Regions from separate parts of the Nocardiopsis sp. NPDC006139 genome, predicted to be linked through region 1. Evidence: riboswitches for the same ligand, from Rfam matches in the RefSeq annotation. Region 1 holds a riboswitch; the other holds the start of a gene.

Evidence for each region. A riboswitch is a leader RNA that binds a small molecule or an ion and turns the genes downstream of it on or off. The one in region 1 is predicted to bind glycine.
Region 2: linked by a shared signal. The riboswitch ahead of gcvP (aminomethyl-transferring glycine dehydrogenase) and the one ahead of gcvT (glycine cleavage system aminomethyltransferase GcvT) in region 1 are both predicted to bind glycine.

The regions. Positions count from the first base shown of each region.
Region 1 is NZ_JBEXTT010000029.1:36,996-41,405, forward strand. It holds gene ABZ249_RS28625 (3-deoxy-7-phosphoheptulonate synthase) at 144-1,202, shown strand; gene ABZ249_RS28630 (penicillin binding protein transpeptidase domain-containing protein) at 1,283-2,098, opposite strand; glycine riboswitch at 2,272-2,372, shown strand; gene gcvT (glycine cleavage system aminomethyltransferase GcvT) at 2,519-3,634, shown strand; gene gcvH (glycine cleavage system protein GcvH) at 3,792-4,169, shown strand; gene glyA (serine hydroxymethyltransferase) at 4,176-4,410, shown strand, end outside.
Region 2 is NZ_JBEXTT010000001.1:127,355-131,764, reverse strand. It holds gene ABZ249_RS00565 (glycoside hydrolase family 13 protein) at 1-957, shown strand, start outside; glycine riboswitch at 1,681-1,772, shown strand; gene gcvP (aminomethyl-transferring glycine dehydrogenase) at 1,871-4,410, shown strand, end outside.

The DNA of each region.
Region 1 (4,410 bases):
AACATTTCACCATTGTCGCCGTTACCGGCCCCCGCCGTGTGACCCTCGTCCGAAATACCGGCGTGATCGCGTTCCGGAGCCGCGGCCGCGCTAGTGTGCAGGGTGGCGGCACCGCACGAGCGAGGACACAGGGGAGCAGCAGCATGCCCAGCACCAACGACACAAGGGTGGTCGACTACAAGCCGCTCATCGCCCCCCGGGACCTGCTCTCGGAGCTTCCCCTGGGGACGGAGCGCACCGCCCTGGTCGAGCGCTCCCGCGCCGAGGTCAAGCGGGTCCTGGACGGTGAGGACGACCGCCTGCTGGTCGTCGTCGGCCCCTGCTCCGTGCACGACCGCGAGTCGGCCATGGACTACGCCCACCGGCTGATCGAGCTGGTCCCCTCGCTGAGCGAGGAGCTGTGCGTGGTCATGCGCGTGTACTTCGAGAAGCCGCGCACCACCGTCGGCTGGAAGGGCCTCATCAACGACCCCGGCCTCGACGACACCTACGACGTCCAGCGCGGCCTGCGCCTGGCCCGCGAGATCCTGCTGGACATCAACTCGCTGGGGCTGCCCGCGGGCACCGAGTTCCTCGACCCCATCACCCCGCAGTACATCGCCGACGCCGTGTCCTGGGGCGCGATCGGCGCCCGCACCACCGAGAGCCAGGTGCACCGCCAGCTGAGCAGCGGCCTGAGCACCCCGGTGGGCTTCAAGAACGGCACCGACGGCGACGTGCAGGTGGCCGTGGACGCGGTGGGCGCGGCCGCGGCCTCGCACACGTTCTTCGGTGTGGACCCGACCGGCGCCGGCTCGGTGGTCGTCACCGAGGGCAACCCCGACTGCCACGTCATCCTGCGCGGCGGCCGCACCGGTCCCAACCACGACGCCGCCTCGGTGGACGCCGCCCTGGACGTCATCGCCCGGGCGGGGCTGCCGCGCCGCCTGATGATCGACGCCAGCCACGCCAACAGCGGCAAGGACCACGAGCGCCAGCCGGGCGTGGCCGCCGAGATCGCCGCCCAGGTGGCCGAGGGCCAGCACGGCATCATCGGCGTCATGCTGGAGAGCTTCCTCGTCCCCGGCGCCCAGAAGCTGGGCGACCCGGCGGACCTGGTGTACGGCCAGTCCATCACCGACAAGTGCATGGGCTGGGACACCACCACCGAGGTGCTGACCACCCTGGCCGAGGCCGTCCGCGCCCGCCGCAAGACCGCCTAGCCGGCGCCCCTTCCGGACCCGCCGGGCCCCGCCCCGTCCGCCACGGGGCGGGGCCCGGCCGTCTCCCCCCGAGCCGTTCCCTACCGGGTGCCGGACTCCCGGGGCAGGACGTCCAGGGCCGCCAGCAGCTCGCGCCCCAGCGCCTCGCAGTCCCCGGCCCCGCGCTCCCCCGGCTCCAGGCGCAGGGCGAAGGAGTGCGTCCGCTCCCCGGCGGCCACCCAGCCGACCCACCAGCCCGGCGCCCCGTCCCCGTCGCAGGCCGCGCGGCCGTGCAGCGTGTGCCCGGCGCCCTCCTCCACGAGGGTGGCCGCGTGCAGCGCCTCCTGGTGGGCGGCGTCCACCGGCAGCTCCCGGCGGGCCAGCCCGGCCAGGAACTCCGTCTGCTCCACCGCCGAGACCCCCAGCGGGCCCCGCGCCCAGAAGTCGCCGGAGCCGTCCTCCGGCGCGCCGGTGTCGCGGTCGCCGTACTCGAACCGGTCCACCCACGTGGCCAGCCGGTCCCGGCCCACCCGCTCCACCGCGTCCCGGTGCGCCGCCCCGCCGGCGCCCACCACGGCCCCCGCGTCGGACACCGCGCCCGTCTGGAGCGCCACCAGCGCCGTCACCAGCTCGAACGTCTCCCCCGGCACCGCGCGCTCGCGCGCCCGCTCCGGGTCCACCAGCACCGAGGTGCGGTCCCGTGTGTCGTAGAGCACGAACGTGCCCGCCGCACCGGCCCGCTCGAACACCCCGGCCAGGTCCGCCCGCTCCACCGCGGCCACGTCGCCGCCCACCGCGGCGGCGTTGCCCGCCCCCGGGGCGGGGCCCGACTCCTCGCCCTCCTCCCGCGGGGCGGCACAGCCCAGCAGCGCCGCCAGCGCCGCACCGGCCACCGACGCGTAGCCGATCCGTCTCATCCTCCGCGTGTCCACCAGCACTCGGTCCCCCTCGGTGCACGAACCGCCACGACCCGTTCAGGGGACACGGTAACCCGTGCCCGCCCCCGCCGCCCGGGTTTCGCCCGCGCCGGTCGCGCGGGCGGTGCCGCCCTTGGGGGCGGCCACGGCCGCTGCTAGGCTGAACGTGTTGCTGACCCCGTACGGGAGAGTGCCCGCGCAGCCGGCGCGGGCCGCCGAAGGAGCAATCCCTCCCCGAAACAACCTCTCAGGCACAGTGGACCGTACGGGCGAGACCACTCTGGAAAGCAGGGACCGGGAGTCCCTCGCCGAAGGTGCAAGCCACGCCGAGCGCGGGGCGAAGCTCTCAGGCACCGATGACAGAGGGGGAGGATGGCAACGCCTATGCACGATACGACGCCCATCCTCTCGGGAGTACCCATGTCAGAGCCCGCGTCCGCGTCGCGGCCCACCGCCCTGCGCGCGATCCACGAGAAGGCCGGCGCCTCCCTCGTCGACTTCGCCGGGTGGCTCATGCCTCTGCGCTACGGCAGCGAGACCGCCGAGCACAGGGCCGTACGCGAGGCCGCGGGCCTCTTCGACCTCTCCCACATGGGCGAGATCCGCCTCACCGGGCCGGACGCCGGCCGCGCCCTCGACCACGCTCTGGTCGGGCACCTGTCGCAGGTCAAGCCGGGCAGGGCCCGCTACACGATGATCACCGACGCCGACGGCGGCGTCCTGGACGACCTCATCGTCTACCGGCTCGGCGAGGAGGAGTACCTCGTGGTGGCCAACGCCGCCAACGCCGACGCCGTCTCCGCCGCCCTGGCCGAGCGCGCCGCCGGGTTCGACGTCGAGGTGGCCGACGAGTCCGCCGAGTACTCGCTCATCGCGATCCAGGGCCCCCGGGCAGTGGAGATCCTGGCCCCGCTCACCGACGCCGATCTCGACTCCATCCGCTACTACGCGGGCTACGAGCACACCGTCGCCGGGGTGCCCGTCCTGCTGGCGCGCACCGGCTACACCGGCGAGGACGGCTTCGAGATCTTCGTCAGGCCCGCCGACCGCGCCGTCGGGGTGTGGGAGGCCCTCATGGCCGCCGGCGCCGACAAGGGCCTGGTCCCCGCCGGGCTGTCGGCCCGCGACACCCTGCGCCTGGAGGCGGGCATGCCGCTGTACGGCCAGGAGCTGAGCACCGACCTCACCCCCTTCGACGCCGGACTGGGCCGCGTGGTCAAGTTCGACAAGGAGGGCGACTTCGTCGGCCGGGCCGCCTTGGAAGAGGCCGCCCGCACCGCCCGCCCCCGCCGCCTCATCGGCCTCGTCGCGCGCGGACGCCGTCCGCTGCGCCGCGGCCAGGACGTCCTGCGCGACGGCGAGGTCGTCGGCACCATCACCAGCGGCGCCCCCTCCCCCACCCTGGGCAGCCCCATCGCCATGGCCTACGTGGACGGCGAACTCGACACCGCGACCGGCGCGTTCACCGTGGACGTGCGCGGCCGCGGCGAGGACGTCGACGTGGTCGAGCTGCCGTTCTACAAGCGGCAGGCCTGAGAACGTGGGTCCCCCACCAAAGGGACCCCGCGCGCCCCGCGCGGCTGAACCCCTGACCGGGATCGGCACGGGCGGGCGCGACCGGACGTAGGCCGGGCCGGGCGGCCGTCACCCGGCGGCGCGGCAGGAATGAAGAGAACCTCCAAGGAGAGTTGAAGTGAGCGTTCCCACGGAGCTGGGTTACACCGCCGAACACGAGTGGGTCTCGATCGAGGACGGGGTCGCCACGGTCGGCATCACGGCGTTCGCCGCCGAGTCCCTCGGCGACATCGTCTACGTCGAGGCCCCCGCGGCCGGGACCACCGTGAGCGCGGGCGATACCTGCGGCGAGGTGGAGTCCACCAAGTCCGTCAGCGACATCTACTCCCCCGTCGACGGCGAGGTCGTCGAGGTCAACGCCGACCTCGAGGGCGAGCCGGAGTCCATCAACTCCGACCCCTACGGCGCCTGGCTGTTCAAGGTGCGCCTGTCCGGGGAACCGGGCGAGCTGCTCTCCGCGGAGGAGTACACCAAGCTGACCGAAGGCGAGGACTGACCCCCGATGGCCACCGACAACACGCTCAACCAGAGCCTGAGCGAACTCGACCCGGAAGTCGCGGCCGCCGTCGACGCCGAACTGGGCCGCCAGCGCGACACCCTTGAAATGATCGCCTCGGAGAACTTCGCCCCGCAGGCCGTCATCGAGGCGCAGGGCACCGTCCTGACCAACAAGTACGCGGAGGGCTACCCCGGCCGCCGCTACTACGGCGGGTGCGAACACGTCGACGTCGTCGAGC
Region 2 (4,410 bases), on a different contig from region 1:
GAGAGCGCGTTCTCCGACCGCGACGGGGTGCACGAGGTGTTCCGGCGGTGGCGGCGGATCGCCGAGTCCTACGGGCCCGACCGGGTGTTCGTGGGGGAGATGTGGCTGCCCGACCCGGAGCGGTTCGCCCGGTACCTGCGGGCCGACGAACTGCACAGCGCGTTCAACTTCGACTTCCTCAGCTGCCCCTGGGAGCCCAAGGCGCTGCGGTCGGTCATCGACCGGACCCTGGCCGCGCACGCCCCGGTGGGGGCGCCCGCCACGTGGGTGCTGTCCAACCACGATGTGACCCGGCACGTCACGCGGTACGGGCGGGCGGGGGACACCGGGTTCTCGTTCGCGGACCGCCGCCACGGCGAGCCCGTGGACCTGGAGCTGGGCACCCGGCGGGCGCGGGCGGCGGCGCTGCTCGCGATGGCGCTGCCCGGCGGGGTGTACGTCTACCAGGGCGAGGAGCTGGGGCTGGAAGAGGTGGACGTCCCGGAGGAGCTGATCGACGACCCGGTGTTCGTCCGCTCGGGCGGCGCGGACCGGGGGCGGGACGGCTGCCGGGTGCCGCTGCCGTGGTCGGGGGAGGGGCCGCCGTTCGGGTTCGGGCCGCCGGGCGCGGCCGATCCGTGGCTGCCGCAGCCCGCGGGCTGGGCCGCGCGCACCGCCGCGGCCCAGGCCACCGACCCCGACGGCATGCTGCACCTGTACCGCCGGGCGCTGGCGGTGCGCCGGGCCGAACCCGCCCTGGGCGCCCCGCCCGCCGACGGCCCGGGGATGCGCTGGCTGGAGGCGCCCGAGGAGGTGCTGGCGTTCGCCCGCGGCGACGTGGCCTGTGTCGTCAACCTGGGCGGGGACCCGGCGGACCTGCCCGCGCACCGGGGGGTGCTGGTGGCCGGCGGGCCCCTGGAGGGCGATCGGTTGCCGTCCGACACGGCGGTGTGGCTGCGGATCGTCCGAGAGGGATGAAAGAGTGAGAGTCGAGGGCTTCGTGCGGAGGACGGCCGTGCGAAGCCCTCCTCGAACCCTGTCCGAGAGGGATGGGAGAAGGAGCCCGTGCGGAGGGACGGCCGCACGGGCTCCCCCCTTTCCACCCCCGGGTCGAAGGCGGTCGCGCGCCCCGGCACACGTGACGGCCACCGGGAGGGGAGCCCCGGGACCACCGGGCCCGAGGTGGCGGTGCCGGCGATGCGGGCGGGGCCGCTGGGGCGGGCGGGGACCGTGGTGCCGTGTGGATGCGGGTGGGAGCCCTCTTCTGGGGTGACGTTGCCCAGGGCCGGGGGTGGCGGTGTGGGTGGTGCGGGTGGGGCCGCTGGGGCGGGCGGGGGTTGTGGTGCTGTGTGGGCGCGGAGGGGAGTCCTCGCCGGGGGCGACGGCGACCCGGGGCGGGGTGTGATGCGGGACACGGTGTGTTCCGGGGGTGGGGGAGCGGCGGGGGCGGCGCGACTGTCCGAGAGAGGAGTGCGGGGCCGCGCGAAGGCCCCGCCGGGGACCGTCCGAGAGAGGACGGTGGAGGGTCCGTGCGGAGGGACGGCCGCACGGGCCCTCGTCGCGCCCGGGCGCGCGAGGCGCGCGGAACGCGCGGGGGGACTCGGCCTGTGGCGATGTGATCGAGTACGGTCGTAACCACAACAGGGATGAAAACCGACATTCGCCCTGTCCGTACAAGTGAACACAGCGTCAGCAGGCTGTCGATACCGCGCGGGAGAGACCCCTGACCCAGGGGCGCCGACGGGGCAATACTCCCCAGTAACCTCTCAGGCACCACGGACCGTGCGGAGAAGGCCGCTCTGAAGCCTGGGCGCCGCCGTGCCCGGTGACAGAGGGGGAGACCGTGAGGAACACCGCCGATCCGCATCGGCCCTGTCACCAGGAGGTCTCCGTGTCCGACCAGCCCGTGAACGTCCCCGGCGCGCCCGCCCGGGTGTTCGCCGACCGCCACGTCGGACCCGCGCCCGGCGCCGTCGAGGAGATGCTCAAGACGGTCGGCTACGGCTCCACCGCCGAGCTCATGGCCGCCGCCGTCCCCGCGTCCATCCTCAGCGCCCCCGGACGCAGCGCGGATCTGGACCTGCCCGAGGCCATCGGCGAGGCCGAGACCCTCGCGGAGCTGCGCGCGCTCGCCGACCGCAACACCGTCGTCAAGCCCCTCATCGGCCAGGGCTACTACGGCACCTTCACCCCGCCGGTGATCCTGCGCAACATCATGGAGAACCCGGCCTGGTACACGGCGTACACGCCCTACCAGCCGGAGATCTCCCAGGGCCGCCTCGAGGCCCTCATCAACTTCCAGACCATGGTCTCCGACCTCACCGGCCTGCCCGTCACCGGCGCCTCCCTGCTGGACGAGGCCACCGCCGCCGCCGAGGCCATGACCCTGGCCCGCCGCGCCTCCAAGAGCAGGGCCGACGTCTTCGTCGTCGACTCCGACGTCTTCCCGCAGACCCTCCAGGTGCTGCGCACCCGCGCCGAGCCGCTGGGCATCGAGGTCGTCGTCGCCGACCTCTCCCGGGGCCTGCCCGAGGGCGACGCCTTCGGCGTCCTGGTCCAGTACCCGGCCTCCAGCGGTGCGGTGCGCGACCCGGGCGCGGTCATCGCCGCCGCCCACGAGCGCGGCGCCCTGGCCGTGGTCGCCGCCGACATCCTCGCGCTGACCCTGCTGCGCAGCCCCGGCTCCCTGGGCGCGGACATCGCCGTCGGCTCCACCCAGCGCTTCGGCGTCCCCCTCGGCTTCGGAGGCCCGCACGCCGGCTACATGTCGGTCGCCGAGAAGCTGCGCCGCCAGATCCCGGGCCGCCTGGTCGGCGTCTCGGTGGACACCGCGGGCCGCCCGGCCTACCGCCTGGCCCTGCAGACCCGCGAGCAGCACATCCGCCGCGAGAAGGCCACCAGCAACATCTGCACCGCGCAGGTGCTGCTGGCCGTCATGGCCGGGATGTACGCCGTCTACCACGGCCCCCACGGCCTGCGCGCGATCGCCCGCCAGGTGCACACCCGCACCGCGGCGCTGGCCGACGCCCTGGCCGAGCGCGGCTTCGAGGTGGTCCACGGCGCGTTCTTCGACACCCTGCGGGTGCGGGTGCCCAGCGCCGACCGGGTCGTGGAGAGCGCCCTGGCCGCCGGGTTCAACCTGCTGCGCGTGGACGCCTCGACCGTCGGCGTCAGCGTCGACGAGACCACGACCGTCGCAGACCTGGCCGCGCTGGCCGAGGCGTTCGGCGGGGCGGGGCACGGCCCCAAGGCCGCCGTGGCCGTGGACGGGGACGCCGACCGCGTGCCCGGGGACCTGGCGCGCGGGGTGGACTACCTCGACCACCCGGTGTTCAACACCCACCGCAGCGAGACCTCGCTGCTGCGCTACATGCGCAGGCTGTCGGACCGCGACCTGGCCCTGGACCGCACGATGATCCCGCTGGGCTCGTGCACCATGAAGCTCAACGCCACCACCGAGATGGAGTCGGTCACCTGGCCGGAGTTCGCGGGCCTGCACCCGCTGGCCCCGCTGGACCAGGCGGCCGGCTCGGTGGCGCTCATCCGCGACCTGGAGTCCTGGCTGGCCGAGATCACCGGCTACGACGCGGTGTCCCTGCAGCCCAACGCCGGCTCCCAGGGCGAGTTCGCCGGCCTGCTGGCCATCCGCGGCTACCACCGCTCGCGCGGCGACGACCACCGCGACGTGTGCCTGATCCCCAGCTCCGCGCACGGCACCAACGCCGCCAGCGCGGTGATGGCCGGCATGCGCGTGGCCGTGGTGGCCTGCGACGAGGGCGGCAACATCGACGTGGACGACCTCAAGGCCAAGATCGCGAAGCACGCCGACGCGCTGGCCGCGATCATGGTGACCTACCCGTCCACGCACGGCGTGTACGAGGACACCATCACCGAGGTGTGCCGCCTGGTCCACGAGGCCGGGGGCCAGGTGTACGTCGACGGCGCCAACCTGAACGCGCTGGTGGGCTGGGCCAAGCCGGGCGAGTTCGGGGCCGACGTCAGCCACCTGAACCTGCACAAGACCTTCTGCATCCCGCACGGCGGCGGCGGCCCGGGCGTGGGCCCGGTCGCGGTCCGCTCGCACCTGGCGGCGTTCCTGCCCAACCACCCGGGCCAGCCCGAGGCGGGCCCGCACACGGGCGTGGGCCCGGTGTCGGCGGCGCCGTTCGGCTCGGCCGGCATCCTGCCGATCTCCTGGGCGTACGTGCGGATGATGGGCGGCGAGGGGCTGCGCACCGCCACCGAGGTCGCCGTGCTGTCGGCGAACTACGTGGCCAAGCGCCTGGAGCCGTACTACCCGGTGCTCTACACCGGTGCGGACGGCCTGGTCGCGCACGAGTGCATCATCGACATCCGCCCGCTGCAGAAGGCGAGCGGCATCAGCAACGAGGACGTGGCCAAGCGGCTGATGGACTACGGCTTCCACGCCCC